2 regions of the Arthrobacter pasteuri genome follow, and region 2 is predicted to be linked to the other one. Evidence: riboswitches for the same ligand, from Rfam matches in the RefSeq annotation. Region 2 holds a riboswitch; the other holds the start of a gene.
The links. A riboswitch is a leader RNA that binds a small molecule or an ion and turns the genes downstream of it on or off. The one in region 2 is predicted to bind cyclic di-GMP.
Positions count from the first base shown of each region.

Region 1: linked by a shared signal. The riboswitch ahead of ACX80H_RS07395 (response regulator transcription factor) and the one ahead of ACX80H_RS08035 (glycoside hydrolase family 26 protein) in region 2 are both predicted to bind cyclic di-GMP.

Region 1 covers NZ_JBTNDO010000001.1:1,572,324-1,587,593, reverse strand. The annotation lists gene ACX80H_RS07435 (MMPL family transporter) at 1-618, shown strand, start outside; gene ACX80H_RS07430 (hypothetical protein) at 750-1,010, shown strand; gene ACX80H_RS07425 (response regulator transcription factor) at 1,162-1,911, shown strand; gene ACX80H_RS07420 (HAMP domain-containing sensor histidine kinase) at 1,908-3,425, shown strand; gene ACX80H_RS07415 (nucleoside/nucleotide kinase family protein) at 3,448-4,164, shown strand; gene ACX80H_RS07410 (hypothetical protein) at 4,185-4,355, shown strand; gene ACX80H_RS07405 (DUF6221 family protein) at 4,348-4,608, shown strand; gene ACX80H_RS07400 (hypothetical protein) at 4,728-5,183, shown strand; gene ACX80H_RS07395 (response regulator transcription factor) at 5,223-6,035, opposite strand; cyclic di-GMP riboswitch class I at 6,188-6,262, opposite strand; gene ACX80H_RS07390 (phosphodiester glycosidase family protein) at 6,435-7,418, shown strand; gene ACX80H_RS07385 (GtrA family protein) at 7,428-8,660, shown strand; gene ACX80H_RS07380 (DUF4956 domain-containing protein) at 8,771-9,508, shown strand; gene ACX80H_RS07375 (polyphosphate polymerase domain-containing protein) at 9,505-10,281, shown strand; gene ACX80H_RS07370 (carbohydrate-binding domain-containing protein) at 10,347-11,978, shown strand; gene ACX80H_RS07365 (DMT family transporter) at 12,195-13,148, shown strand; gene ACX80H_RS07360 (hypothetical protein) at 13,151-13,375, opposite strand; gene ACX80H_RS07355 (DUF2252 domain-containing protein) at 13,500-14,813, shown strand; gene dnaK (molecular chaperone DnaK) at 14,953-15,270, shown strand, end outside.
Region 2 covers NZ_JBTNDO010000001.1:1,692,588-1,707,857, reverse strand. The annotation lists gene malQ (4-alpha-glucanotransferase) at 1-683, shown strand, start outside; gene ACX80H_RS08060 (NAD(P)/FAD-dependent oxidoreductase) at 739-1,707, shown strand; gene ACX80H_RS08055 (hypothetical protein) at 1,844-2,269, opposite strand; gene ACX80H_RS08050 (hypothetical protein) at 2,427-2,672, opposite strand; gene ACX80H_RS08045 (hypothetical protein) at 2,764-3,153, opposite strand; gene ACX80H_RS08040 (DNA-formamidopyrimidine glycosylase family protein) at 3,319-4,125, shown strand; gene ACX80H_RS08035 (glycoside hydrolase family 26 protein) at 4,144-5,382, opposite strand; cyclic di-GMP riboswitch class I at 5,399-5,473, opposite strand; gene ACX80H_RS08030 (peroxiredoxin-like family protein) at 5,763-6,434, shown strand; gene ACX80H_RS08025 (aminoacyl-tRNA deacylase) at 6,409-6,969, opposite strand; gene ACX80H_RS08020 (LacI family DNA-binding transcriptional regulator) at 6,976-7,995, opposite strand; gene ACX80H_RS08015 (sugar phosphate isomerase/epimerase family protein) at 8,107-8,841, shown strand; gene ACX80H_RS08010 (Gfo/Idh/MocA family protein) at 8,838-9,968, shown strand; gene ACX80H_RS08005 (uracil-DNA glycosylase family protein) at 10,190-10,822, shown strand; gene ACX80H_RS08000 (hypothetical protein) at 10,902-11,264, opposite strand; gene ACX80H_RS07995 (hypothetical protein) at 11,421-11,630, opposite strand; gene ACX80H_RS07990 (MarR family winged helix-turn-helix transcriptional regulator) at 11,672-12,139, opposite strand; gene ACX80H_RS07985 (spore photoproduct lyase family protein) at 12,359-13,426, shown strand; gene ACX80H_RS07980 (YqjF family protein) at 13,505-14,188, shown strand; partial or broken gene ACX80H_RS07975 (VOC family protein) at 14,204-14,362, shown strand; gene ACX80H_RS07970 (SDR family oxidoreductase) at 14,393-15,091, opposite strand; gene ACX80H_RS07965 (YybH family protein) at 15,253-15,270, shown strand, end outside.

The sequences.
Region 1 (15,270 bases), 120 kb from region 2:
GCCCTCGACGACGCCAGCCCGGATGCCCTGGTGGGCGGCGTCACGGCGGTGGCGGTGGATACGAACGACACCGCACTCGCGGACCTCGGGAAGATCATCCCGATCGTGCTGCTCGTCATCCTCGGAGTGCTGGTCGTCCTGTTGCGGTCCATCCTCGCGCCGGCGCTCCTCGTGGCCAGCGTCGCCCTCTCGAACGCGACGGCCCTGGGCGTCTCCGCGCTGGTGTTCAACGGCGTCTTCGGGTTCGAGGGCGCGGACGCCTCGGTGCCGCTCTTCGCCTTCGTGTTCCTGGTGGCGCTCGGCGTGGACTACAACATCTTCCTCATGACGCGGGTGCGGGAGGAATCGCTCCGGATCGGGACGCGGCCGGGGATCCTCCGCGGACTGGGGGCCACCGGAGGCGTGATCACCTCCGCCGGCGTGGTGCTGGCGGCGACCTTTGCGGCGCTCGGCGTGATCCCGATCCTCTTCCTCGCGCAGATCGCCTTCATCGTGGCATTCGGCGTCCTGCTGGACACGGTGCTGGTGCGCTCGCTGCTGATCCCCGCTCTGGCGTACGACATCGGTCCGAAGATCTGGTGGCCGTCGAAGCTCGGCGCGGTGCCGTCGGCACGGTAGGGTCCTCACGCCGCAGGACATCGCCTCTTCCTGAGAACTTCCTGCACAGCAACTGCACAGGTTCCGGAAAGCGGGGGTCTAAGTCGGCGCGGGAGAGTAGGAGAACTGAAGCCACCCGCCAGGAGGACAGAATGATTCCCTACCGCCCCACCCCCGAACTGACCGCCGGACGTACAGGCTTCAAGGCCGCCGTCGGAGCCATGGCCCTGGCCGCGGTCCTCGGCACCACAGCCTTCGCCCCCCTCGGTGCCGAGGCGGACCCCCCGGCCGAGGAGGCCCGGGCCGCGATCGTCGTCGGTGCCACCCTTCCCGTCGAGCAGGCGCTCCTCCGCCGCCAGGACACGGGCGGCTCGCTCGACCAGGGCGCTGCGGCAGGACCGCTCCAGGCCTGACGGCAGCCCCGGTCGGCATCCCCGGCCCGCACCCCGGTCGGCACCCCGGCCGGCCACTCCGGACGGCCCGTACGGGATACTTGACCGCAACGCTCCGCAGCAATTCGTGCCGGCTTCGGCCGGTACCCACGGAAGACACCAGGAAGACCCGATGGCCGACGCCTCGCACCACTCCATGACCGACAACCTGCCGCGCCTCGCGCACCCCGACGGCAGCCCGATCCGCGCCCTCGTCGTCGACGACGAGACGAGCCTGGCGGAGCTCGTCAGCATGGGCCTTCGAATGGCGGGCTGGAGCGTCACTACCGCGAACAACGGTGCCGCAGCCATTTCCGCGGCGCGCGACTTCCGCCCCGACGTCCTGGTCCTCGACGTCATGATGCCGGGAGTGGACGGCATCGAGGCGCTCACGAGGATCCGCACCTTCGCACCGAACGTCCCTGCCCTGTTCCTCACCGCGAAGGACGCCGTACAGGACCGCATCTCCGGTCTCTCCGCAGGAGGTGACGACTACGTCACCAAGCCCTTCAGCATGGAGGAGCTTCTGCTGCGCCTCCACCGCCTCGTCCAGCGCTCCGGCGTCGCGGCGTCGGATTCCGCGGAACTGGTGGTCGGGGACCTGGTGATGAACGTCGACACGCGCGAAGTCACCCGCAACGGAGAGGACATCGCCCTGACCTCCACCCAGTGGGAGCTGCTGCGCTACCTCATGGAGAATCCACGCCGTGTCGTCAGCAAGTCCCAGATCCTCGACAACGTATGGAACTACGACTTCGGCGGCCAGGCGAACATCGTCGAGCTGTACATCTCCTACCTCCGGAAGAAGATCGACGCCGGGCGCACTCCCATGATCCACACCGTCCGCGGCGCCGGGTACGTGCTCAAACCCGCGGCTTCGTGACACCTTCGCATCCCGCGGGCACCCGACCGGGACGCCGTCCGCTGCACCTGCGCACGAAGCTGATCCTGGCGACCCTCGCACTGCTCACGGCGATCTGCGTGGCCATCGGCGTCCTCAGCCACCTCGCCATGAGCAGCTACCTCACGGGGCAGCTCGACGACGCGCTCACGCCCGCCGCCGGGCGTGCCGGTTTCCCCGGCGGGCGCCCGCCCGGCGGCGACGATGACCGGCCCTTCCGGAATGTGGACCCGGAGAACGCGGCCGGCCAGCGACCGGGCACGCTCAACGCCGTCTTCCATGACGGCGAGGCGCAGAACTCAGCACTGGTGCAGGACGACGGCACCACGGAACCGCTCACCGACGCCGACCTGGGCGTGCTCGCCGCCGTCGACCCCGGCAGTGGACCCGAGGAACTGGAACTGTCGAGCGGGCGCTACCGCGTCGACGCCGCGGCCCTGCCCACCGGCCTCATCCCCGACGGCTCCGTCCTCGTCACCGGCCTGTCCACCACCGAGCGCGACAGCACCCTCGTCTCCCTCGACATCACCGTGGCCGGGCTCTCGCTGGCCGGACTGGCCCTGACCGGGCTCGCCGGAACCGTCATCATCCGCCGGTCCCTGCGCCCCCTCGAGGAACTGTCGGCCGTCGCGACGTCCGTCTCGCAGCTTCCCCTGTCCTCCGGCGAAGTGGCCATCCCCGTGCGGGTCCCCCCTGCCGCAGCCCAGCCCGGTACGGAGGTCGGCACCGTAGGACTGGCCCTGAACGAGATGATCGACCACGTCACGAGCGCCCTGCGGGAACGCCATGCAAGCGAGATGAAGGTGCGGCAGTTCGTGGCGGACGCGAGCCACGAACTCCGCACACCCCTGACCTCCATCCGCGGCTACACGGAGCTGGTCCTCATGAGCGAGACCGTGAGCCCGTCCGGACGGTCCGCGCTCGAACGCGTGGACAGCGAGTCGAAGCGCTTGTCGTCCCTCGTAGAGGACCTCCTGCTGCTCGCGCGCCTCGACGAGGGCCAGCGCGGCGAGGCATCCGACGTCGACCTCACCGAACTCGTGATCGAGACGACGAGCGATGCGCAGGTTGCCGCGCCGGGCTGCATCTGGAGCCTGGACCTGCCCGACGAGCCCGTCGAGGTGCGGGCCGTCGAGGCCGAGGTCCGTCAGGTGCTCATCAACCTGCTCTCCAACGCGCACAAGCACACGCCGCCGGGCACGGTGATCTCCACGGCCCTCGCAGTGCGGGAGGGAAGCGCGAGGATCATCGTCACGGACTCGGGTCCGGGCATCGACCCGGCCTTCCTCGACACGATCTTCACCCGGTTCAGCCGGGGGGACGCCGCGCGGTCCGCGGGCGCGGGCAGCACGGGCCTCGGACTCGCGATCGTCCAGGCGCTCGTCGAGGCGAACGGTGGGAGCATCAGCGTGACCAGCGAGCCGGGCCGCACGCAGTTCCGCGTGGATCTCCCGATGTCACAGCCCGCTCACAGGCCGGTTCAAGAGCAGGTCTAGGCTCTTGCCGTAGAACTGGAGCATGACTCCAGCAGCACCACGCAGATCCTCCCGCTTCGTCGTCGTCCTCGTGGGGATCGACGGCGCCGGCAAGACGACGGCGGCGCACGCACTCGCCCGGCTCTTCGAGCCGTCCACGCCGACGCTCGTCCTTGCCAACTACTCGGGCCGGCGCACTATGGCGGCCTGGACCGGGCGGTTCGGTGTCACCCTTCCGCCGTGGGTGCTGGACCTTGCAGAGTCCGTCATCCGGTCAGTGAACGTCATTTCGAACCACCTCCGGTCACGGACCTTCGAGGGCGTCGTCATCATGGACCGGCATCTGCACTGCCAGCAGGCCCTGCGCGCCGCGCGCGGGCTCCGACGAGGCCGATTCGTCGCGACCATGACGCGACTGCTCCCGACCGCGGACGCCGTGGTGTTCCTCGACGTCAGTCCCGAGGAGGCATACCGTCGCATCACGGCACGCGGCACTGATGCTGAGACCCTCGAGGACCTGCGTGCCTACCGGAACGGCTACCTCGGGCTACCCGAGCGCGCTTCCTTCCACCGGATCGCAGCGGACGCACCGCTCCTCGCCGTGCTCGACGACCTTGGAGAGGTCGTCAGCCGACTCCGACGAGGCACGGTGCCGGCTTACGGCCCGGCTGCCGCGACCGGATGCCCATCTCCGGCTGTGGCAGGGCGCAGCGGCGGCACAGCGATGCCGGCGAGGGCTGAACTGAAGCACCAGCCGTAGACCGGAGGGCACCAGGCCTGGTGTGGCTCGAGGACACCGCGGCGACCGTCTCCACGTCCGACGCCCTGATACAGGAGGAGATCGACCAGCAGGTGCAGGCCTTGGCTTCGTTCGTGGCGGAGCGGACGGAGGCCCGGGCCGACGACGTCGGCCGAATGGGCGGACGCTCGCTAGGCTCGGAGTGTGAATGATCTCGCCGCCTTCGTCGATGCCCGCCTCACCGAGGACGAGAAAGCCGCCCGCGTGGGCACCCTCCCCGAAGAAGTCTGGGGAGCGCGGGGCTGGTACGACCCCGAGCGTGTCCTCGCGGAGTGCCGGGCCAAGCGCGGGTTGGTCCGGTACGCGGCGGCCTCCCTGGACGAGTCGCAGGGTACCGACGTCCTCCGGCTGCTGGCCCTTCCCTGGGCCGGACACAGCGATTACCGGGCGGACTGGACGGCGTAGCAGCAATCGGGTCGGCTGCGGCAGGCGCGGCCCCGCACCTGCGCCGTCCTTCCGCAAGCTTTGCGCAAGAACCCGGGGATGCGGCACCACGGGTACGGACCGTCGCTACCCTTGGGAGTGTGCCTACCCATCCGACTCCGCCACGTCCTGGCCACCGCCAGGACGGCGGGACGGTACCCCCGCGCGACGACGCCGTCCCGGCTCCGAACGCGCCCGGCAGGGCTGCACCACTCCTCGATCCTGCCGTCCTCCGGGACATGGAACGGGACTTCCCGGGCACATCCGTCGTCGAGCGGTTCGCCCGGGACTTCGCGGAGACCCTGGTGGGAAAGCTCGATCGGCTGGACCTCCGGGTCGGCGAAGGCGACGCGCCCCGTGCCGACGATGCCGTCCTGAGCGTCACGACGTCGGCGGCCATGGTGGGCGCTACCCGCCTCAGCCAGGCCGCGATCGCAACGCAGCGGCTCATCGCAGCCGAGGATCTCGAGGCCGCGCAGCGGTCGGTCGGCCTCCTCCGGGCGTGCGCCGCTGACACCATCCGCGAACTGCAGGAGACCTACCCGGGGCATCCCTGACCCGACGCCTGACCCGACACCTCGCCCGACGGCGGGGCGCTAGCGTGACCGGGCCTGCCCGGGCAGGATCCGGAACCCCACCCCGCGGACGGTGATGATGAGCTCCGGATTCCCGTCGGCGCGGGCCAGCTTCTGGCGGAGGTTGGCGATGTGCACCTCGATGGCCCGTTCGTCGGTCCGGCTCACGAAGTTGTACCCGCGGTAGTCCCGGCCGCGGGAGACGCGCACCAGGTCCTCCTTGGTCCGCACGGCGCCATTGCTGCGCATCAGTTCGTGCAGCAGGTTGAACTCCGTCTTGGTGAGCGGCAGCTCTATGCCCGAACATGTCGCGGTGCGGGCCTCGCCGTCCACCACGAGGCTGCCGTTCCGCAGGAGATGGTCCGACGGCTTCCCGGCTCCGCCCTCGGCGGCGGGGATGCTTGGGGCGACGACGGGAGCCGGCGGCGCAGGCGTGGAGTGTGCGTGCTGGCCGATGCGGGGCCTGCGGAGCATCGCGTCGATGCGCGCCCTCAGTTCGCGGGGCCGGAACGGCTTCAAGATGTAGTCGTCGGCACCCGCCTGGAGGGCCGTGAGGATGTCCGTCTCATCCGTTCGTCCGCTCAGGACGACCACGTAGCAGTCACTGGTGGAGCGGATGCGCCGCAGGACCTCGTACCCGTCGATGTCCGGCAGCCCGATGTCCAGTGTCACCACCACGGGGTGTTCCTGGCGGACCACGTCCACGCCCTCGCGCCCGGTGGTCGCACCGCTGACCTGGAAGCCGCCCTGTTCGAGGACGGCGGAGACGAGGTTGCGGATGTCGAGATCGTCCTCGATGACGACGGCGGCACGGCGATCGCCCGAGCTATTCATGGCCTGACGCTCCCCGATGGTGCCGAAGCGCCGCGCTCCGTGGATCGACCGGCGATGCCGGTGCGAGGGCAGGGAAGTCGGCTGCTGAGGCCATGGTGGAGGCGACGCTGGTGAATTCGCGTGTCCGAGGCATATTCTCTGGACCTGTTCTCTTCGGCGGCCCGGCTGACCTCGTGGGTCCCGTGGCTTTGCGTCCCCGGCTCGCACCGGGTTTGCCTTTATCGACGAGCGGCTGCCCGCCCGATGATTTTAGCAACCTCCGGGAGCACGTCTACCCCTTGCTCGTAGTGCAACGGCCCCGGCGCTGATGCTCGTCCTCCAGGACCCCCGCCGCAGGCTCACAGCCCCGGCACACGAATGGCACACAGCAGCCATAGGGCCGCTTCATAGAACTGGGGTATGCCAACATCTCCGAAGCCCCGCAAGCCGGCCCGACTCCGTAAGACCATCCTCGCCTCGTCCCTCGCCGTGACCCTCGCCGCGGGCGGGACCACGGCCTGGGCGCTCGACCGTTTCGTCATCGAGAAGGTCGAGATCTCCAACGTGTCCGAGTACGAGGCGGAGCAGACAGCATCCACTACCACGACCGATACAGCTTCCACCACCGACGCCGCTTCGGAAGTGGCTACCACCCTAACGGATACGTCCTATACCTCGGCGGACAGCAGCATTGAGATTTCGACCGTCGTCACGGGATCCGGCGACGAGACCGTCACCTACTACGTCGCCGACGTCGAACTCACCGACGCGACGACCCTCCGCTCGGCGTTCGCGGAGGACAGCTTCGGCGCGAACATCACCGAGCCCACCTCGGCGATCGCTGAGGCCAACGATGCCATCTTCGCCATCAACGGTGATTACTACGGCTTCCGCGACACCGGGATCGTCATCCGCAACGGCGTGGTCTACCGGGACGAGGGGGCGCGGCAGGGCCTCGCCTTCTACACGGACGGCACCGTCCAGGTCTACGACGAGACCACCACGACCGCTGAGCAGCTCCTCGCGGACGGCGTCTGGAACACGCTCTCCTTCGGCCCGTCCCTTCTGGAGGACGGGGAGATCGCGGCCGGCATCGAGGACATCGAGGTGGACACCAATGTCGGCAACCACTCCATCCAGGGTGAGCAGCCCCGCACCGCCGTCGGCGTGATCGACGAGAACCACCTGGTCTTCGTCGTCGTCGACGGCCGCTCCGACGGCTACAGCGACGGCGTCACGATGACCGAACTCGCTTCGATCATGCAGGGCCTCGGTGCCACGACCGCGTACAACATCGACGGCGGCGGGTCCTCGACCATGTACTTCGACGGCCAACTGGTGAACAACCCGCTCGGCAAAGGCGAGGAACGTGGCACCTCCGACATCCTGTACATCGGGCAGTAGGCGACGACGGTGATCATCCTCATCCCCGCGTACGAGCCCGACGCCAAGCTCCCGGCACTGGTCGGCGACCTGCTTTCCGCGGATCCCCGCCTCCTGGTCCTCGTGGTCGACGACGGCAGCGGTCCCCGCTTCACCGCGATGTTCGACGACGCCCGCCGCGCCGGTGCCACCGTGATCGGCTACCCGTCCAACCGCGGCAAGGGCCAAGCACTGAAGACCGGCTTCGGCTATGCGGAACGCCACCACCCGGGGGAGGGCGTGGTCTGCGCCGACAGCGACGGCCAACACGCCGTGCCCGACATTCTGCAGGTCGCCGCCCGCGTCCGTGGGACCACCCCGGGGACTGCTCACGGGACCGTCCCCGGAACGGCCCGTGGGACACGCGGGTCCGTGCGCCGGGCCGGCTCCACGATGATCCTGGGGGAGCGCGCGTTCGACGGCGACGTGCCGGTCCGGAGCCGACTCGGCAACGCCCTCACGCGCACCCTGTTCCGGCTTGCGGCGGGCGCCCGGCTGCACGACACACAGACGGGGCTCCGGGGCTATCCGGCGGAAATGCTTCCGTGGCTGCAGTCGGTGCGCGGTAACCGGTACGAGTACGAACTGAACCTGCTGCTGCAGGCCGGGCGAGCGGGCCACCGGATCGACAGCATCACGATCTCGACCATCTACCTCGCCGGGAACAGCTCGTCCCACTTCCGGCCGCTGGTGGACTCGGCCCGCATCTATGCCCCGTTGCTCGCGTTCTCGCTGTCCTCGCTGGCCGCCTTCGGGATCGACTTGGCAGCCTTCGTGGTTCTCGGTCTGCTGACGGACTTCCTTCTCCTGGCCGTCGTGGGAGCGAGGGTCCTCAGCTCATCCGTCAACTTCCTCGCGAACCGGCGCCTCGTCTTCACGGAGGGCCGGCACCGGCCCCTGTCCGCCGCTGCGCTGCGGTACTTCACCCTCGTCGTCGCCCTGTTCGCAGCGAACTACGCCGGAATCTTCCTGCTCACCGACGCAGGGGTACCGGAGGTCGCGGCGAAGGTCTTCACCGAAGCCGCTCTCTTCATCACCAGCTTCACCGTGCAGAAACGCTTCCTCCCGGGCAGGGGCGCGGCCCCTACGCCCCCCGTCCCCAGACCCGTGCTCCCTCCGGCCGGCGGCACGGAGCCGGTTCCGACCCCGGAAGCCCAACCCGCTGGCGCGGAGCCGACCACAGTGCCGACGTCGGAAGCGCCACGGGGCCGCCGCGTCGCCTGACCCTCGTCCCCACGTGCTCATATGCGGTGCTGTGCCCCGGCACAGCCTCGGCACAGCATGCGCTCGCATCGTAGAAGAAGAACATTCATCCACATCCTGGAGAGCATCCAATGAACATCCTGATCCTCATCGCCGCCGACCTGCTGGCGATCACCCTCCTCACCTTCGGCCTGTACCTGCGCCGCCACCGGCGCCGGGACCTGGTGATCTCCTACCTCGGCATGAACGTCGGGGTCCTCGCGGTGGCCACTGCACTCTCGGGCTCGGCGGCGGGCGTCGGACTCGGCCTCGGGCTGTTCGGCGTGCTCTCGATCATCCGCCTCCGTTCCACCGAGCTAGCCCAGCACGAGGTGGCCTACTACTTCTCCGCCCTGGCCCTCGGCCTCATCGCCGGTCTCGGCGCAGAACCGCTGGGGCTCCCGCTGGCACTCATGGGCCTGATCCTCGCAGTCATGTTCATCGGCGACTCCTCCCGGGTGCTGCCCGGGTACCGGCACCAGACCGTGGTGCTGGACCAGGCCATTGGAGACGAGGCGGTGCTCCAGTCACGCCTGGCGGAGGTCCTCAGCGCCCGGATCCATTCCGCCACAGTGTCCGAACTGGACCTCGTCAACGACAAGACCATCGTCGATGTCCGGTACGAGGTGGTGTCCGCCCCGGTAGGGCGCCAAAAGCCGGTGGCGCCCATGACGCCGTCGATCGCCGCGCTTCCGGGGAGCGGTTCGGCGGGCACTACCTACTACACTGACCTGCCCGACCCCACGCCCGCCGCGGATCCGGCCCACGTTCCCGCGCCACGGCAGGACCAGGACAGCCTGGCGGGCAGCGCACAGGCGAGGGTGTCGTGACCGGCGACTTCGCGGGCCTTGATGTCCGGCCTTCCGTCAGCCTCGACGAGCTCAACGGCGCAGCCGCCCTGCAGACCAGGGTGGACCGGAAGTACGTCGTCGGGACCCGGCTGGCGGGCAGCATTCTCGATGCCTTCGCTGCCGAGATCCGCGTCCTCGAAATGCTCGGGCGCCGTTCCTTCACCTATGACTCCGTCTACTTCGACACCCTCACCCTGGACAGTTACCTGCTCGCCGCCCACGGCAGACGCCGCCGGTACAAGATCCGCACCCGCACCTACGTGGACAGTGGCACCAGCTTCCTCGAGGTGAAGACCGAGGGCGCCCGTGCCGCCACCGTCAAGGAACGCATCCCCTACGCGCTCTCCGACAGCCACCGCCTCACCCCCGAGGGCCTCGCCTACGTCAACGAGACACTGAGCAGCTCCATCGGTTCTTTGCCTTCCGGGGTCCTCGAGCCCGTGATCGAGACCCGGTACCGCCGCATCACGCTGTATCTGCCGGAGTCGGAGAGCCGGGCGACGATCGACCTCGGCGTGACCTGGCGCAGGCCCGGAGGACGTCCCCACGAACTCGATGGCGCGGTCATCCTCGAGACGAAATCGGGCAGCGCAGCAAGTGCCCTCGATCGCCACCTCTGGGCCTCGGGCATCCGACCGAGCCGGATCTCCAAGTTCGCCACCGGCATGGCCGCCCTCGACCCGACGCTTCCCGCCAACCGCTGGCACCGCACCATCTCCACCTCCCTCCCGCTCCGCACCCTTTCCCGCTGACCTCCGGCCCTGATCCCTCACCCGACCTTCCGCTCCGACCTCCCACCCTGATCAAAGGACTCCCCATGCTCACCGTCTCCCGCCCCGCCTCCCCCCGCAGCACCGCCCTCAAGACCTCCGTCGCCGCCCTCGCACTCGTCCTCTCCCTCGCCGGCTGCGGCACGGGCACCACGAACGCCGGCTCGACGACCACCACGCAGGACCCCGTGACGGCAGAGGCGACAGCCGAAGCAACTGCAGCGGATGACGCGGCAGTCGAGACGGCAAGCGATACGGCGGACGCGACCGCCGCCGTCGTCGCCCCCGATGCCGTCAGCGAGGACACCCACTACGACGCCGACGACCTGACGTGGGATGCGGCGGAGGAAGTCCCGGTCACCCTCGCTGACGGCGCCAGCAGCGCGACGGGCGACGGCGTCACCGTCGACGGCGACACCGTCACCATCACGGCCGCCGGCACCTATCGGTTGGCCGGGAGCCTCACCGACGGTCAGGTCGTCGTCGCAGCGGGGGAGGAGGACGTGGTTCGCATCATCCTCGACGGCGTCGACCTCACCAGCAGCACCGGATCGCCTTTTGTCGTCACGAGCGCGAACGAGGCGGTGGTGTACCTCGAGGACGGGAGCACCAACACCCTGAACGACGCCGAGAGCTACGTGGACACCGGCACGGACGCACCGAACGCGCCCCTGTACTCGATGGCCGACCTCACCATCGCCGGCAGCGGAGCCCTCACGGTCACCGGTAACGCCAACAACGGCATCGTCTCCAAGGACGGCCTGGTCCTGGCGGCCGGAGAGGTCACCGTGGGGGCGTTGGACGACGGTATCGAGGGCAAGGACTACGTGGCCCTGCTCGGCGGCACCTACGACGTCACGGCCGGCGGCGACGGCGTGAAAGCGACCAACGAGGACGAGGAAGGCCGCGGCTGGTTCACCGTGTACAGCGGGCAGCTCGTGGTGTCCTCCGGCGATGACGGCGTCAAGGCCGCCACCATCCTCACCGTCGACGCTGGAACGGTGAATGTCACCGAATCCGTCGAAGGCATGGAAGCGCAGTACATCGTGGTCGCCGGCGGCACCATCGAGGTGACCTCCAGCGACGACGGCGTCAACGCGGCGGGCGGATCGTCCGGCACCACCGGTGGCGGGGGCGAAATGGGCGGCGGCATGGAGGTGGGTGACTACACCGTCAGCGTGACCGGTGGAACCCTGACCATCAACTCCGAGGGCGACGGCCTCGACTCCAATGGCGATGCCAGCATCACGGGAGGCACCGTCGTCGTGAACGGGCCGACGAACGACGGCAACGGCGCACTCGACGTGAACGGCGAACTGACCGTCGACGGCGGAACCGTCGCCGCGGCAGGCAGCGCCGGCATGGTCGTGACGCCGGGTTCGTCGTCGACGCAGTCGGGGGTGCAGCTCACCTTCGCCTCGACGGTCCCCGCGGGTACGGCCGTCCAGATCGCCTCGGCGGACGGCACCGTCATAAGCTCCTTCGTCGCCACCAAGGACATGGCATCGCTGATCTTCTCCTCGGCGTCGATCACCGACGGGGAGACCTACACCGTCTACACCGGTGGCACCACCACCGCGACGGAAGGCATCACGGAGGGCACCCTGGACGGAGCCGACGAACTCGGAACCGTCACCGCGGGCGAGTACACCCGGTCACAGGGACCCGGAGGCCGCTGACGCCGCCTCGTGGACCCCACACCTCACGCTGCCGGTGATCAAGCTCGCCTGCGCCGTACTTCCGGTCTAGGTAGATTGGTCTACCTAGACCGGAAGGGATGGAATGCAGGGGAACACGGGATCGGCGTGGGGGTGGTTGCTGGGTACAGGCCTCGAAGGCCGGCCGGACCGCCTTGAGTGCGCCAGGACCATCGCCCGAGGACTGGTTGGTTCCCTGTGAACCGCAACCGCCTCGTCGGCCTCGGTGCGGTCAGTGCCACGTCCCTGCTCTGGGGGACGACGGGAACTGCCGCGACCTTCGCCCCCGGCGCCGGCCCCCTGGCAATCGGGGCGGCCGCCCTGGGTATCGGCGGCCTGCTGCAGGCATTCATCGCCCTCTCGGCGCTGAAGGCTGCCCTCCCGGCGCTGCGCGCGAACCTGCCGACAGTCCTCCTCGGTGCGGTGGCGGTCGGGATCTATCCCCTCGCGTTCTACAGCTCCATGCACTACGCCGGCGTCGCCGTCGGCTCGGTGGTGTCCCTGGCCTCCGCGCCGCTGGCCTCCGGAGTCCTCGAGCGGCTCGTCGACCGACACCCGCTCAGCCGGTGGTGGATGCTGGCCGCGGGACTCGGCGTCCTGGGTAGCGCGCTGCTGTGCCTGTCGGAGATGCAGGGCCCGGCCGGGGACGCCGCCGGAACCGTCATCGGCACAGGACTGGGCCTGGTCGCAGGCGGCACATACGCCACCTACTCGTGGGCGGTCCATCGCCTCATGACCCGCCGGATCAGCCGGGCCGCCTCGATGGGTGCCGTCTTCGGCGGGGGAGGGCTCCTGCTGATGCCGGTCCTCCTCATCACCGGCGCCCCGCTCATCGCCACCACGGAGGCGTTCCTGGTAGCCGCCTACATGGCGCTGGTGCCGATGTTCCTCGGCTACCTGCTGTTCGGGTTCGGCCTCGCCCGCATCTCCGCGAGTACCGCCACCACCGTGACCCTCACAGAACCGGCGATCGCGGCGACCCTTGCCGTCGTCATCGTCGGGGAACGGCTCGCCGCCGCAGGGTGGATCGGCCTGGGCATCATCGGCGGAGCGCTGCTGATCCTCGCCTTCGCCCCGGCCAATGCCGTGGCCCGGCAGGCGGATCAGCAGCGGGAGGACGACCGGCGGGCGTCCCTCGGTGCGTCCGCCTAGGACTACTGCTCGCCGTTCGCCCGTTGCTCGATCCAGTTGGTCGCCGCGTCGGAGAGGAAGATGCCGTCGGGCCCGCGCTCGCCCATCCACCACGAGTCCGACGCGATCAGGCCGCCGGCGCGGCTGATGTCGGCGGCCACCTCCGGCGTCAAGGCGCTCCCGTTGTTCTCGATGAGCCAGTCCCGCGTCCGGGGCATCACGGCCGTCCACCACTGTTCAAGGTCCATGCCCGAAGTATGCCACCGGTCCGCTGCCGCAGGCAGGGGGCGACGGACGGACTCCTGCCCGCGGAGGGCAGTCCGCGACGGCGTGGGGGTGCTGCTATTCTGCGGCTGCGCGTACCGTGGGCGAATGACCGCCACCGACCCGCGTCAGCAGCACATCGTCAGCACCCTCGTCGAGGCCCACCAGGACCTGATGGCCGCAGATCCGCTCGCCTTCCGTGCCCGCTTCCGGAAGATGGCGGCGGACCCCTACGCCTTCTACCGCGGCAGTGCGTCGCTGTTCTACACCGACATGGGGGAACTCGACGATCGGTGGGCGGACGAGCGCACGGGGCGGGTCTGGATCCACGGCGACCTGCACGCCGAGAACTTCGGCACCTACATGAGCAACGAGGGGCGGCTGACGTTCGATGTCAACGACTTCGATGAGGCCTACGTGGGCCACTTCTCCTGGGACCTGCGCCGTTTCGTCGCCTCGCTGACCCTGCTCTGCTGGCAGAAGGCCCTGCCGACCCGGACGGTGCGCGATCTGGCGCACACCTACCTCGCTGCATATCTCGGTGCCGTCGAGGACTACGTGGAGGACGAGCAGTCGGCCTTCGCCTTCCGGCTGGACAACACCGAGGGCACCGTCCACACGGTGCTGCAGGAGGCTCGTGCGGCGCGTCGGACGGGCCTACTCGACGCGTTGACCACGATCGAGGGCTACGAGCGCCAGTTCCGCGACGACGGCTCCATCCGGATCCTCGACGATGAGGAGCGCACGGAGGTCGCGGACGCGTTCGAGCGCTACCTCGAGACCATCCCCGACAGCGGGCGCTCGCGCCGTCGCGTGTTCTACCGGGTCAAGGGCATCGTCGGCAAGAAGGGCTTCGGGATCGGCAGCGCGGGGCTGCCGACCTACAACGTGCTGATCGAGGGGTTCGACGAGGCGCAGGAGAACGACATCATCCTGACCATGAAGCAGTCGAACATCGCCGCGCCGAGCCGGATCGTCGACGACGAGCGGGTCCGCGGCTATTTCACGGATGACGGACACCGCGCCGTCATCAGTCAGCGGTCGCTGCAGCCGCACACCGATCCGTTCCTCGGCTACACGAGCATCGGGGGCGTCTCGTTCGTGGTCTCCGAGCTCTCGCCGTACAAGCGGGACCTGTCGTGGGACGACCTCATCGAGCCCGAGCAGATGAAGCCCGTGCTCGAAGCCCTCGGTAGGGCGACGGCGAAGATCCACTGCTCGACGGACGAGGACAGCGACCACGACCTGGTGCCGTTCCGCACGGAGACGGCGATCCTCGCCGCCGTCGACCTTGCGCGCGACGAGTTCATCGAGGACATCACCGACTTCGGTGAGACCTATGCCGACACCGTGCGGCAGGACCATGCCCTCTTCGTCGACGCCTTCCGGGAGGGGCTCATCACTGCGGTGCCGGCGGCCTGAGCAGAAGAAGTTGAGTCCGTCAGGCTCAACTTCATTTTGACCTGCGACGCCCCGCACCTATACTTGAGTGCAGAACGCTCAATCTACGCGCCCGGCGGATGAGCGCCTCGCAAATCCCGGGCAGTCGAAAGGAAATTGCATGTCACGTGCAGTAGGTATTGACCTCGGAACCACCAACTCGGTCGTCTCGGTTCTCGAAGGTGGCGAACCCACCGTCATCGCGAACGCCGAGGGCGCACGCACCACGCCGTCGATCGTCGCTTTCTCCAAGTCCGGCGAGGTCCTGGTCGGCGAGATCGCCAAGCGCCAGGCCGTCAACAACATCGACCGCACCATCTCGTCCGTCAAGCGCCACATGGGCACCGACTGGACCGTCGGCATCGACGACAAGAAGTACACGCCGCAGGAGATCTCCGCGCGTATCCTCCAGAAGCTCAAGACGGACGCCGAGAGCTAC
Region 2 (15,270 bases):
GGGGAGGGGCCTACGTCTACTACGACCACAGGGCGCTGATCGGCATCCTCGCCCTCGAGGCGGAGCGCGCCGGGGCGATCGTCGTCGGTGAGGACCTCGGCGTGTTCGAACCGGGGGTGCAGGAGTACCTGGCGGAGCGTGGCATCTTCGGCACCTCGATCCTTTGGTTCGAGCAGGACGAGGACGGGCCCCTGCCTCCCGAGGCCTACCGCAAGGGCTGCCTGACCACAGTCACGGTGCACGACCTCCCGCCGAGCGCGGGCTACCTGGCGGGCGAGCACGTACTGCTGCGCGAGAAGCTCGGCCTGCTCAGCCGCCCCGTCGAGGAGGAGCAGGCCGAGGACCGCGCCACCCAGGAGAAGTTCCTCGCGCTCCTGCGGAAGCGCGGCCTGCTCGAGGGCGAGGCCCCGGAGGTCCAGGAGACCGTCGAGGCGCTGCACGCCCTCATCGCGCAGACTCCATCGGTGCTGTTGGGCGTCGCGCTCGCCGACGCCGTCGGGGAACGCCGCACGCAGAACCAGCCAGGCACCAACGACGAGTACCCGAACTGGCGGATCCCCCTCGCCGACGCCGAGGGGAAGGCCGTCCTCGTCGAGGATCTCGCCGGGAACCCGCGCTTCGCATCGCTCATCGCAGCCCTGGGAGTTCCCGCCACGGAGGGGGCCACCGGGCCCATCGCCTGACCGCAACAAGAATTTGGGGCCGCACCGCATCGTCCCGCCATGGTCGGATGGAGGAATGGAAAGCTCAGAAGACCGGACGTACGACGTCGTCATCATTGGTGGCGGGCTGTCGGGGCTGAGCGCTGCGCTCGTCCTCGGGCGGGCCAGGCGCCGCGTGGTCGTGATCGACGCGGGAACGCCCCGGAATGCTCCGGCCGAGGCGGCCTACGGATTCATCACCAGGGACGGGACTCCGCCCGGGGGCCTCGTCTCGCTCGCGCGGCAGGACCTGGAGCCGTACGGGGTGCAGTTCCTCGACGGCTCCGCGGAGCGTGCCGGGCAGGTGCCGGGCGGCTGGGCCGTCAGCACGGCCGAGGGTGCGACCGTGCAGGGACGCCAGCTGCTGCTCGCGACGGGCCTCCGCGATGTCCTCCCCGACCTCCCGGGTGCCCGGGAAGCGTGGGGTCGCGGCCTCCTGCAATGCCCCTACTGCCACGGCTGGGAGGTCCGCGACCAGGCTCTGGGCGTCCTGGGTTCGGCCCCGACCTCCATCCATCAGGCGCTGCTGGTCCGCCAGTGGTCCGAGGACGTGACCTTCTTCCCCCACCTCCTCGGCGCGCTGTCGGAGGACGACGAGCGACGCCTGCGCACTCGAGGTGTCCGGATCGCGGAGGGGCGGGTCCGGCACCTGGCCCTGGGGTCGGATGACGGCGGGCCGCGTTCGCTGCAGGGCGTCCGTCTCGAGGACGGTTCGCTGGTCCCGTGTTCCGCGATCTTCTGCGAGCCCGGTGCCGACGCCGGCCTGCCCCTGCTGGCCGACCTCGGCTGCGAGATGCGCGACGACGGCTGCGTGTCCACCGACGGTATCGGGCGTACCTCCATCGACCGGGTCTGGGCCGTGGGCAACGCCGCGGATCCTGCCGCCCAGCTGGTGCCGGCCGCGGGGGATGCATACCGGATGGCGGTAGCGATCAACGCCATGCTGGTCGAGGAGGACTGCGCGACCTGCCTGGAGGCCGGGGAAGCGGTCAGCGAGGGCGTCTGAGATCCTGCCGGCCGGACAGGGATGCGGACACGACGAAGGCCCCGGCTGGACCGGGGCCTTCGCGCTGCGACTACCTCGCGACGGCGACCATCTGTCGAATCGACTATCTGTCGAGTCGACTACATGTCGGGGTCGACTACCGGTCGAGGTCGGGGCGCGTCTGCCCGTCCTGTCCATGGAAGGGGGTGTCCTCGGTGAGGAGGGGATCCCCGCCGCTCGGGCCGAGGCCGGCACTTCCCGTGTCCATGGCGGTGACGACCGGCGGCACGTCCAGGGGGAGGTCACCGCTCGCGCCCACGTCCTTGCCCGGATTCTGGGGTGCTTTGGCGCCGTCGTCCGACGGCGAACCGCCCTTCTTCAGCTTGCCCTTCAGGGAGTCCTGCAGCGCCGGCGCCTTGCTCTTGATCGTGTCGGTGGTGGAGCTGACCCGTTCCTGCACCGTGGGGCTGTTCCACACCTTCTGGGCCCTCGTCCGCAGCTGCTCGTAGGCGCCCCGGCCCGCCCGTGTGCCGAGGACATAGCCAACACCCATGCCCGCCCCGAAAACCAGTTTGTTCTTCATGCTGTTCTCCCTTCGGTGGATTGCCGTGCTTCCGAATCTAGACCACTGCACCAAGGGGGGCGAGGGGCATTTTCGGTGCGTGGTGCCCGGGCTCGCCGCAGGAGAGCCGACCGGGCCGCTGCTGCTCGAAGCGCAGACCGCCGAGGAGGGCGGGAGATCAGGAGGAGCGGCGCGCCGCGACGTCGGGCCGGACCGGCGCTGATTCGGGCTGCTGGTCGCGGCGATCGAGTTCCTCGGTCAGTTCCTCGTGCCGGACCTCGGTCTCCATGGACAGCTCGCCGTCGTGCGCGTACTCGTAATCCAGTTCACGATGGATCTTGCTGTTGAGGACCTCGACCTCGGACATTCCGAGTGCGGTGAGGTCCTGCGGGAAATCTTCGGACGGCGTCAGTCTGGTGCTCATGGGGGCCTGTTCGGAGGTGCGACGGGGATCGGGCCCGCTTCTAGACCCCCTTGTCGGGCGGGGCCCGGCAAGGGGAAATAGTATCGGTCGCCTAGCGAAAACGGAAGCGGCCGCCGCTCTTCTTCGAGGTGTCGGTCGACTGCCAGTCCGTGAGGTTGTACACCGCCACCAGGACGCCGCCCATGAGCAGCCAGAACGCACGTGCCTTGCCCTCCCGGGCCACGCCGGTGAGCAGCGGGGCCAGGGCGTAGAGGGGCGTGCTGCCCAGGTCCACCGTGCGGTGGGTGCGAAAACTGATCAGCGGCGCGACGGCGAAGGGCTGGTCGGTGAACGCGTTGACGGCGCCCTGGGTGGCACCGAACGTCGCGAAGAACAGCCGTGCCTTTCGGCTCATGCCGAAGAGGGACGGAAGGGTGAGCATCGACGCGGAGAAACCGTAGTCGATGATTCCGTGCTGCCGGGGAGTGATGGGCTTCGTCATGCTGCCAACGCTAGGAACACCGGAACCCTGCCACAACGGGTAACCGGCCCGACGCAGCGGTTGACAAGCCCGGCGGCAGCCCGTGGCGGCAACTCGTGTCGCGGTTCGTGTCGGTGGCGGAGGCTACCCTTCTCCCGGGATCACGGACGGAGCAGGGGAGGGATCATGCCCGAGGGGGACAGCGTCTTCCGGCTCGCGGCGAGGCTGAGGAAGTCCCTCGACGGCCGCACCCTGAAGCGCGGGGACCTCCGCGTTCCCGCGCATGCCACCACCGCGCTGGACGGCATGCGCGTGACGGAGCATGTGACCCACGGCAAGCACCTGCTGACGCGGTTCGACGGTGGCCTCACCCTCCACACGCACCTGCTGATGCAGGGATCGTGGACGGTCACCGCTGCAGGCAGGACGCTGCCCCGCAGGCTCCTGCCCGACGCCCGCGTGATCCTCGAGGTGGAGGACGGGCCGACGGCGTACGGCCTGGACCTGCCCGTCGTCGATCTGCTGCCCACCCGCGCGGAGGGGGACGTCGTGGGGTACCTCGGGCCGGACCCGCTGCGCCCTGACTGGTCCGCGGATGAAGCGGTCCGCAGGCTCGGCCGTGAGCCCGCCGTGCGCGTCGCCGCTGCCCTCCTCGACCAGCGCAACGTCGCCGGTTTCGGCAACCTCTGGGCCAATGAGCTCTGTTTCCTCAGGGGCCTCCACCCGGACACAGTGATGGCCGACGTCGACATCCCTGCCCTGGTGGCACTCGGGGCACGGTGCCTGCGCTTCTCCGCCACCCGGCCCGGAGCACACCAGGTCACCACGGGCACCCTCCGCAGGGGTGAGCAGCACTGGGTCGTGGGCCGGGCCGGCAGGCCGTGCCTGCGCTGCGGGACGGCCGTGCTCGTTCGGGCCGAGGTGCCCGGCGACCCGGGCCGCCGTCGTACCTGGTGGTGTCCGAGCTGTCAGCCCTCGCGCTCCTCCGGCTGACGCCGCGCTTCGTCCCCGTCAGCGGCGTGCTGCGAGGCCCGCCGTGAACGCGTCGGCCGAGGCGTAGGTGCTGTTGATCCGCCAGTCCGCTTCCTTGTCGATGTGGAACCAGACGAGGGCGACGACGTCCTGCTGCGCGGACACGTAGCGGAACAGGTCGGTGATCCACTGGGGCTTCGATCCGCCGATCTCGGAGGAAGCCGTCTCCGCGATCATGATCGGGGTGCCGGGGGCGAGCTGGCGCAGCTGTGCGATGCCCTCCCCGAACAGCACCTCGGGTTCCTGCCACGTGCTCCACGGCTGCGAGGTGCCCCAGTTGTAGCCGTCCAGCGCCACGACGTCGACGTAGTCCGCGCCCGGGTAGAGCTGATTCACCGGCGTCGAGCCCCAGTAGGGCACGTTCGGGTTCCAGACCCAGCTGATGTTGGTCGCGCCCGTCGACGCGACGACGTCGTGCACGTGCCGGTAGGCGGCGATGTAGTCACCCGCGCCATTGCCGTTGACACCCTCGGCCCACGGATACCAGTTCCCGTTCATCTCGTGCGCGAACCGGAGGTGGACGGGTTGGCCCCACTGGCCGAGCGCCGTGCCCCACTCACGGAGGTAGGCGTCGAAGTCTCCCGCCGCGATGCGGTCGAGTGAGTAGGCCGGCTGCTCCGTGCCGCCGCCCCACGTCCAGGGTTCCCAGGTCAGGAGCGTCTCGGCGCCCCGGGCCCGCACAGCGTCGAGCTCGGCGAGGGGTGCCGCCTGGTTGAAGTCCTTGTAGGACAGCACGATCGAGGGAGCCTCACCGGCGAGGGCAGCGACCTCGTCCAGCTCACCGCCGGCGGCGGCCCCGCCGTTCGTGCCCACCCCGAACCGGATGGTCCTGGTGCCGGAGGGCACGGGAACAGGGTCGACGACGGTGAACGGGGCACTTGCGACAGCGCTGCCGGCCGTGGCCGTGACGGTCACGGTGCCCGGCGCGGCGGGCATTCCGATCGACGCCTGGAACGTGCCCGTGGAGGTCGTCGTCACGGCCACCTTCGCGGTGCCCGCGGTGACGGTGCCCTTGGTGCGCTTCGGGAACCCGGCGCCCGTCACGGTGACAGGGGAGCCGGCTTCCCCGGACGTGCTGCTCAGGCTGATCGTCGCTGCGGCCTGCGCGGGTGGAGGTGTCAGTCCGAACGTGAGGACCGCCATGGCTGCTGCGAGGAGGATGAGGCGGTGGGCGGTTCCGCGGGCGGAGCCGGCGGATACGCGGGAAGCTGGAAGCATGATCGGTACCTAGGTGTTCGGTAGCCCGGCTGACCGCAGGGGTCCCGTGGCTTTGCGTCTCCGGCTCGCGCCGGGTTTGCCCTTGTCGCCGGGCGGCTGCCCGAGCGGTGCGTCTCCCGCCGCGGCGGGAACCTCCTCCATTGTCCCGAGCGGGCTGCCCCGCGAGGGGCTTCTGCGCCCGAGGTATGCCGAAGGATTCGTGCAGGTCTTCCGCAGGCTGTCCCGGCACCGCGGAGACCGACGGCACGCAGGGCCTCTCGGATCCGTGCCGGGCGGCAGGACAGGAAGGGGTGCCTTGCTGGGAATTTCGTGTGTCGTGCACCACAATGGGTCCTGCCACGGTATCGAGGCTCCCGTGGCGCGTCTGGCGAGGGGAACAGATGAATCAAGGACCGGCATTCACGAACACGATCGCCTCGCAGGTGGACGAGTTCACCCCGTCCTTCGAGGCGCAGATCGGCCCTGCTCTCGCCGAGGTCTTCGCCCGCGAACAGCAGGACCTCCGCCGCGCCGGTCTCCCGCAGGGGATCGCGCGAGTGGGCGACACGCTTCCCGACTCCTTTTTGTACGAAGCGGGAGGACAGCGGATGCGGCTGAGCGAGGTGCTCGGCGCCGCGTCCGCCATCATCGTGTTCTACCGCGGTTCCTGGTGTCCCTACTGCAGCATCGCACTGAAGACGTACCAGCGCGAGCTCCGTCCCGTCGTCGAGGGTTTCGGGACGCGGCTCATCGCGATCAGTCCGCAGGAGCCGGATTCGGCGGTCCGGGCCGCCCGGGACGATGGACTTCGCTTCGCCCTCTACGCGGACAGGGGCAATGCCCTGGCCGCGCGCCTCGGGATCGTGACGGTGCCGGGTTCCGATGTGGTGCAGGCGCAGGCAGCCCTGGGCATCGACGTGGCAGGCCTCAACATGGACGGGACCGGTGCCATCCCGTTCCCCACGGTGGTCGTGGCCGACGCCACGGGCACCATCCGCCTCATCGACCCACGGGTGGACTACACGACGCGCACGGAGACCTGCGACATCATCGACGCCCTCGTGGCCCTGTAGCCAAACCTTCGGGGGTGGCTGCCGCGGGAGCGGGTTCCTCCGTGGTTTCCTCCGTGGGAAGCTCCGACGTGATGTCACCGACGGTCGCACCGAGCGACGCCAGCAGCGGATCGGCATCCGTGAACAGCAGATAGTCCCGGGAGCCCGAGCCCATGCCGATACGCCGTCCCGGGATCCGCTCGTCGGCGTAGACCGGAAGGACACTGCTGCTGCCCAGTGGTGTGATGGTCCCGGACTCGTATCCCGTGATGTCGAGTGCCGCCTCCGGTTTCACGAGGGACGCCTTGTTCACCGCCAGCAGCGACCTCAGCTTGGCCCAGTCCAGTCGCCGCGTCCCCGGGATGAGCACGAAGACCGTGGTCCCGCCGCTGACCTTGGCCACCATCGTCTTGACGCCATCGGCACCGGAGAGGCCCTGGGCAGCCGCCGCGTCGTCGAAGGTGCCGTCGTCCGTCCTGGGAACCAGGACGACGTCGAGTCCGCGGGCCGAGGCATCGCGTTCTGCAGGCAGGGGGCGGGCGTCGGGAGAGTCCATGGTGCCCTATCGTAGGGCGCCGGTGCTCGATCGGGCGACGAGGTCACCGGCAGGCATGCGGCCCGTCTGGACATCGCCCGTGTCCAGCAGTCCCAGTAACAGTTCCGCGGCCACCCGCCCCTGCAGGCCCGGATTGCGGGCCAGCGCCGTGACGGAGGGCGAGGCCAGCTCGCAGTGCAGGGAGTCGTCCCAACTCACCAGGGCGACGTCGTCCGGGCAGCGCAGGCCGACAGCGCGCATCGCCAGCAAGCCGCCCATGGCCATCAGGTCGTTCCCGAAGACGAGTGCGCTGATCCCCTCCTCCGCGCTGAGGAGCGTCAGGGCTGCAGCGCGGCCGGAATCGAGCGAATAGTCCGCCTCGTACCGGGTGACCGAGATGCCGTGCCGGTCGGCGCGGTCCTGCACGCCCCTGATGCGCGCTTCCTCGTGCAGGAAGCTGCGGGGGCCGGAGACGTGGGCGATCCGCCGATGACCGGCCTGGTGGAGATGGTCGACGATGGTGGCGGCGTCCAGGGCGTGGTCGGTCGTGGTCCCCGATCGCGGAGCGGCGCCTTCCTCGGCCGGTGCTCCGTGCAGCACGAAGGGAAGCCTCAGCCGCTCGAGCAGTGCGGGGCGGGGGTCGGCATGGCGGTGGTCGAACAGGATGACGCCGTCCACCTTCCGCTCTCCGGCCCAGCGCTCGTAGGTAGCCCGCTCCTGCGCCGGGTCCTTGCCCACCATTCGTAGCATCAGGGCCATGTCGCCCTCGGCGAGCGCAGTCTCGATGCCGGCGAGAAGGCCCATGTAGTACGGTTCCGTGCCGATCAGGAGGGGGTCCGCGGACAGCACTATCCCCACGGCGCCTGCGCGGGACCGGGAGAGGGCGCGGGCGGAGGAGCTGGGATACCACCCGAGTTCGTCGGCGAGGTCCAGGACGCGACGCCGGGTCACCTCGCTCACTCCCGGCTGGCCGTTGAGCGCATAGGAGACGGATGCCTTTGAGATGCCCAGGCGCTGCGCGAGACCGGCGATGGTTTCCTTGGCCATGGCTTACACAATAGCCCCGCGATTCCTTGACCGGCCCGGGCCTATCGCCTAGGTTCGACCCATCACCTGAACCGGTTCAGTAATCCCATTTCTCAGCGAGGAGAACAACCCGTGACGTACTCACTCCAGCTCTACACACTGCGGACGGCGCTAGGCGAAGATCTTCCCGGCACCATCAAGCGCGTCGCCGAGCTGGGTTACACCGCCGTCGAGCCCTACAACTTCGTCGCCACCGCGGACGAGCTGGCCGAAGCACTGTCATCCAACGGGTTGACCGCGCCGTCCGGGCACGCGCCGCTCCTTCGTGCCGATCAGGACGAGATCTTCGAGGCAGCACGCACGCTGGGCATCGGCACCGTGATCGAGCCCCACGTGGAGCGGTCCCACTGGACGTCGGACGCCGACATCAAGGACACGGCCGAGGCGCTCAATGCGGCGGCGAGGAAGGGTGCCGGGTACGGCATCACCGTCGGCTACCACAACCACGCGTTCGAACTGGAGGAGCGCATCGACGGGGTCTCCGGACTCGAGGTCCTCGCCGGTCACCTCGACCCCGAAGTGGTCCTCGAGGTGGACACGTACTGGGCGGCCGTGGGCGGCGAGGACCCCGTGGAACTGCTCCGCCGACTGGGTGAACGCGTGTGCTTCGTCCATATTAAGGACGGACCGCTCACGAAGAACGACAAGGAGCAGGTGGCCGTCGGTTCCGGCCGGATGCGTGTCTGGGACGTGCTGGGCGCCGCTTCCGGCCTCGAAGCCGCCGTCGTGGAACTCGACGATTTCGACGGCGACATCTTCACCGCCGTCGCGGACAGCCTGGCGTACCTGACCGAGGGGAAGAAATGAGCATCGAGGCCGCGGGGACCCGCCGCACAGGCCCGGTCGGTGTCGCCGTCATCGGTGCCGGAGTTATCAGCAAGGAATACCTGGCCAATCTCACCAGCTTCCCCGACGTGACGGTGCACATCGTCGCCGACATGTTCGAGGAGGTCGCTGCCGCGCGGGCCGCCGAGTTCGGCGTCCCGGCATCCGGGGGCGTGCAGGATGCCCTGGACCATCCCGACGTGGAAATCGTGGTGAACCTGACCATCCCCGCCGCGCACGTGGAGGTCGCGACCGCCGCCGTGGGCGCCGGCAAGCACGTGTGGAGCGAGAAGCCCTTCTCACTGGACCGGGAGAGCGGCATCGGCCTCCTGAAGACCGCCGACGCTGCAGGGGTCCGGCTCGGGTGTGCTCCGGACACCTTCCTCGGTGCGGGCCTGCAGACCGCCCTGCGCCTGGTGGCGCGGGGGGACATCGGTGTCCCCCTCACGGCGCTGACACTCATGCAGTCGCCAGGACCTGAGTCCTGGCATCCGAACCCCGCGTTCCTCTTCCAGGAGGGCGCAGGGCCGCTGTTCGACATGGGCCCCTACTACCTGACGGCCCTCGTCCAGACCTTCGGAGCCATCACGAAGGTAGCCGGCATCGGCTCGAAGTCCAGGGAGACGCGCACCATCGGATCGGGCCCGAAGGCCGGCGAGGTCTTCGACGTGACGGTCCCGTCCCATGTCAGCGCGATCGCCCAGTTCGCCGGCGGCGGGTCGTCCCAGAGCATCTTCAGCTTCGACTCGCCGCTCAAGCGCGCGGGTTTCGTCGAGGTCACCGGAACCGAGGGGACACTCGCCTTCCCCGACCCGAACAACTTCACGGGCGACCTGCTGCTCACCCGCCCTGGGGCGGATGAACCCGAGGTCGTCGCGGCGGTCGGGGCGACGTCGACGCGCGGCAGCGGTGTCCTCGAGATGGCACGTGCCCTCCGTGAGGGACGTCCGCACCGTGCGCAGGGCGAGATGGCGTACCACGTGCTCGATGCCATGGTGTCGATCTCCGAGAGCATCGCGACGGGCGAGTTCGTCCCGCTGCTGAGCACGGCAGCCGCCGCCGAGCCGCTGCCCGACGACTGGGATCCCTACCTGTCGACCCTCGCCTGACGCTGCGGGTGCGGAGACCGGCACCCGCCGGCCTCCGCACCGGCCCTGCCCGGAGGTCGGCAGCCGGACTGTCCCGGGCGTTGCCCCTCCAGGGTGGAGGACTCATCGATGCTGATGCAGCTGCAGAGGTGCCCGCGGACGACTGGCGTAGGCTGGAAGTCTGCGGACACGTTCGCGCCACCCCAGGCGCCGTCCGCGAGGAGGCGGAATTGGTACAGCGCATGGCAGACCCCACGTATCGGGCCCAGCAATGGGAACAGCGGTACGATCCACAGATCGAGGACGTGAACCGGCTCTGCGACGCGCTGGCCGAGTCCAAGCCGGGGTCGGGTGTGCCGTACATCGATCCCATCCACGATGTCGACGGCTGCAAGATCGTCAGCCTCTTCTCGAATCCGGGAGCATCGCTGCCGTCGGGGTTCGTCTCGTTCGAGAACGACGACCCCAGCTCGATCCGCATGGCCGGAATCTACGAGGCGATCGGCCTTCGCCCCGACGCGTTCATGCCATGGAATGCCCACCCCTGGTACCTTCCCGAGGGCAAGGAACGCGCGCTGACGATGGAGCAGATCACCGATGGGGTGAAGCCCCTCCTGACCTTCCTGCAGCAGGTTCCCCGCGCATCGGCACTCGTGGCCCACGGCGCCGATGCCCACAAGGCTGCGCGCCGGCTCATGAAGCTCGAGAACCGTGCCATCGCCAAACGCGGATTCAAGATCTACGAGGTCCGTTCCCCGGGGGAGCGCGCCTTCAAGGGTACGCCCGCCAATCAGGAGTTGTGGCTCAAGGAGATCCAGTCGGCCTACACCGACGCCATGGGCAGGGCCGGGATCCGGGTCCGGCAGTCCATCTAGATCCGGCCCTGACGGCGATGGGCTGACCTCCGCCCTGGCGGAGGTCAGCCCATCGTTCCGTGAACGGCTCGGTAGTTCGTCAGGCCGAGCCGTTCACCGTGTGCAAGGAGGCCCCGGCGGGGGCAGCATCATCAGCAGCGCGCCCGAGGGTGAGGCCGCGCAGGGTCGCCGAGATGTCCTCGAGGGACTGCTGTACCCATGCGAAAGCCTCGTCGTCCATCGCGCGCTCGCAGGGGTCGGGGATGCACGAGCGGTGCGCCAGAGCGAGGCGGGCGACGGTTCCCTCGAGTGAATCGAGCAACCCCTCCGTCTCGGCGGCCAGGTGGTCGGCGAGTACTCCGGCGCCCGGCGCATCCCGCCCGCCGGGCATGACGAGGAGCGTGGTCCTCGGCAGCCGGGAGGCGGCGGAGGGCGTGCTGACGGACGGGCGCTGCGTGCTCATATAGGTGAGACCTTTACTAAGTCAAGAGGGCGCCCTGAAAGTCCCCATGGGCAGAAAACGTTGACTGCAATAGTGTGCCACCGATTTGGCCTGTTGTCGGCGCTGCAGACGCAAGAATTCCGCAAGTTACCAATCAGTAGACCGATCCGGCGGCCGCTACTCCCCGTTCTGCCTGAGGTAGGTCGAGCCGTCGGGGTTGCGCACCACCGTCCACTGCTGCAGTTCCTCCTGCCGGAGGCGCTGGGCCTCGTCGTCGCGGTAGACGATCGGCCCCGACGTCGTGCCCCGCTGGGCGGGGCCGAAGAACATGCGCAGCTTTCCGGTGGCCGTCATGAAACGCACGGACAGCGGATCCTTCTTGCTCATGGGTAATCCTTATCCTGGTGTCGTTCGTACGGTCGGGGGAGTCATGCTTCGCGCCTCGAGGGCGGCAGGTCGGTTCCCGTCGCCCGGATGATGGCGTGCATGGCGTCGTTGAGGGTCCCGACCTGCTCGCGGGTCAGTCCAAGCCGTTCCATCATGGTCACCGGAACCTGGAGCGCATCGGCGCGGAGCTTCCGGCCCGCTGCGGTGAGTTCGACGGCAAGGGCGCGCTCGTTCCCCGCAGCACGGGTACGGGTCACCAGCCCCAGCGCTTCCAGTCGCTTGAGCATCGGCGAGAGGGTCGCGGACTCCATGGCGAGCGCCTTGCTGATGTTCCGCACCGTGCGCGGACTCTCCTCCCATAGGGCGAGCATCACGAGGTACTGCGGATGGGTCAGGTTGAGTTTCTCGAGGACTGGCCGGTAGGCGCCGACCACGCTGCGGGATGCCACGGACAGCGCGAAGCATAGCTGGCGCTCGAGCAGGAGGTCGTCGTCCGTTCTGGTGTCCATGAGGAGGGCCTGCTCTGCGGCGGAAGGTTAGTGGGCTAATAATTAGTGTACTGCCAATCGCGCCGGCCTGCACATTCTTCCGTCGGCGGCCGGTCGCAGCACGGACGAGCAGCGGGGTCTCCCGCGGAGAGCTGAGCCGCGGACGGGGGCTGTCAGGGGGTCCGGAAATGTCGGTGGGGGCCGATATGTTGGGGGCAAAGCCGCCACTCGAAAGGTCGCATGCTCCAGCCCAGCAAGCTGCTCCAGATCAGCCGTATCTACGTCGAGCCGGCCGCGGCCGAGCTGCCCAGGGGCAAGGAGATCCTTGCGCGCTGGCCGGAGGCCGAGGTCGTGGAGGTGGCGAGCCACTGGCGGATCCCCGAACTCAGCGGTGATGAGGCCAACGTCCGCCGGTGGGCGCGGATCAAGACCGAAGCCCTCGTCGTCGGCATCAAGAAGTCCCTGACAGCCAAGCCCAACGGCAGGTCGGCGGACTTCATCGCACCTTCGACGGCCAATGGCTGCGCGATGGCCTGTGCCTACTGCTACGTCCCGCGCCACAAGGGCTACAGCAACCCCATCACGGTCTTCGCGAACATCGACCAGATCAGCGGGTACCTCGAACGGCACGTCGCCCGGCAGGGCATGAAGCTGGAGCCGAACCAGTGCGACGACCATGCGTGGGTCTACGACATCGGGGAGAACAGCGACTGCTCGGTGGACGCGCTGGTCAGCGACAACGTGCGGGACCTCGTCGACCTCTATCGGGAGCTACCCACGGCGAAACTCTCCTTCGCCACCAAGTACGTGAACCAGGACATGCTGTCGTGGGACCCGCAGGAACGCACGCGCATCCGGTTCTCGCTCATGCCCGAGAGGCTCGCGCGCACGGTGGACGTGCGCACTACACCCGTTGCGGAGCGGATCGCCGTCATCAACGACTTCGTGGACGCGGGGTACGAGGTGCACGTCAACTTCTCGCCGGTGATCATCACGCCCGGCTGGCAGGAGGACTGGCGCGAACTCTTCCGGCAGCTGGATGCTGCGCTCTCACCGGCTGCGAAGCAGCAGCTCGCAGCGGAGGTCATCTTCCTGACGCACAACCAGCAGTTGCACGAGATCAATATGGGCTGGCACCCGCAAGCCGAGGAGATTCTGTGGCGGCCGGACCTCCAGGAGACCAAACGGTCGCAGAATGGATTCACCAACGTGCGGTACATCGCCTACGAGAAGCGGGGCTACCTCGATGAGTTCCTCCGCCTGGCCGGGGCCGAGCTGCCCTACTGCCGGATCCGCTATGCGTTCTAGGGCACGGTCCGCGTGACGGCCGGCCACCAGCAGGATCCCGCCCGGTACCTCGCACCCGCGCTGCCGCGTCCCGTGATCATGGACCAGCGCTGGGCGGACGCGGTGTTCCTGCACTGGCGGATCGCACCCGAGGTGGCAGCACCCTACCTGCCCCCGGGGGTGGTGCCCGATGAGGTGGACGGTTCGTCCTGGGTGGGGTTGATCGGCTTCCGCATGGTCGGAGCCGGGCTGGGTAGGGGCCTACCTGTCCCGTATTTCGGGTCCTTTCCGGAGATCAACGTCCGGCTCTATTCGCGGGGACCCGACGGCACGCGAGGCGTCGTCTTCGTGACCCTCGACGCGTCACGCCTCGCCGTCGTGCTCGCTGCACGTGCGGGCGGGATCCCGTACGTGTGGTCGAGGTGCTCCCCGATCCAGCGCGGGGAGGGTGCGCGGCGGGAGTACGGGTACGACGTCGTCCGGTACCGCAGGCAGGCCACGTCCCGCTTCGTGGTCCGGCCGGATCCGGACCGGACAGCGGAGGACACCCTGTCACTGGAGCTCACGGCGCGTTTCGGGCTGCACAGCACGCTTGCCGGGAGGACCCTCTACATCCCCAACACCCACCATCCCTGGTTGCTCCACCCGGCGACGCTGACGAAGTTCGACGACGGGCTGCTGGGCGCGGCCGGATTCCGGGTCGAAGGCCCACCGGAGTCGGTTCTGTTCTCGCCCGGCGTGCAGACGCAGTTCGGCAGGCCGGGCGTGGTCCACCGGAGTTGAGGGGCGGCGTTCGGTCCCGCCCGGTCCGGGCCCCAGCAGGCACACCCCGACGTGGTGGTCGACGACCTCGACGAGGCCGCGGTGATCGCCCTCGGCGCCGTTCGGCACGACTACCAGCCGGGCACGACCTTCCGCGTGTTCCTCGATCCGGCGGGCCACCCGTTCTGCCTCTGCGCGGACCGACGCGGCGAGCCTGCACGGATACTACGCCAGCGCTATACCCGAGGGTCGGATGCTGAGCGACTCCACGGCCGATTCCCGCGACGCGTCGACGGCGAGCCGTACGGCCTTGGCGACCTGGTCCGGGCGGATCCAGGCCTCGGGCCGGTAGTCCTTGCCCTCCCACGCATGCAGTTCCTCCTGCATGTCCGTGGCCACCCTGCCGGGGTGGATGGAGCTGACCCTCACGCCGTTCGGGCGCTCCTCCTCCCGCAGCGCGTCCGTGAAAGCCCGTAGCGCGAATTTCGTGCCGCTGTACACCGCCGATCCGGCCCCGGAGGTGTAGCCCGAGCCGCTGTTGATGGCGACGACCTGGCCGCCCGCCGCGCGCAGTGCCGGCAGCAGGGCGCGCGTGAGGGATGCGACGGCGAAGACGTTGACCTCGAAGCTCTCGCGCCACGCGTCGTCGGACAGCTCCGCGATCGCGCCCATCCGGAGCACGCCGGCCGAGTGCACGAGGACGTCCAGGCGGGGGATGCCCGCGACTGCCGCGGCGACCTGGCCGGCGTCGCGCAGTTCCGCCGCGAACGGCTCCGCGGACGGGAAGGACGCCGAGAGGTGCGCCAGGGCGGTCAGGTCGCGGCCGCCGAGCAGTAGGTGGTGCGTCGAGCCCAGCTCGTCGGCGATGGCACGGCCGATGCCGCGGGACGCACCGGTGATGAGGGCGACAGGGTTCGGAGACATGGCTTCACCCTAGCAACGCGTCCTTCCCGGCTGCGCGCCACCCTCCCGCCTGCAGGCCGTCGAACGCAGGCCCGTTGACAATGTGGTTCCTGTCACAGACACTCTTCTGAACAACATTTGTTGACCAATGAGCAACTCCGCCGGACCAGGAAGGCCTTTCCATGCCCACCGATCAGCTG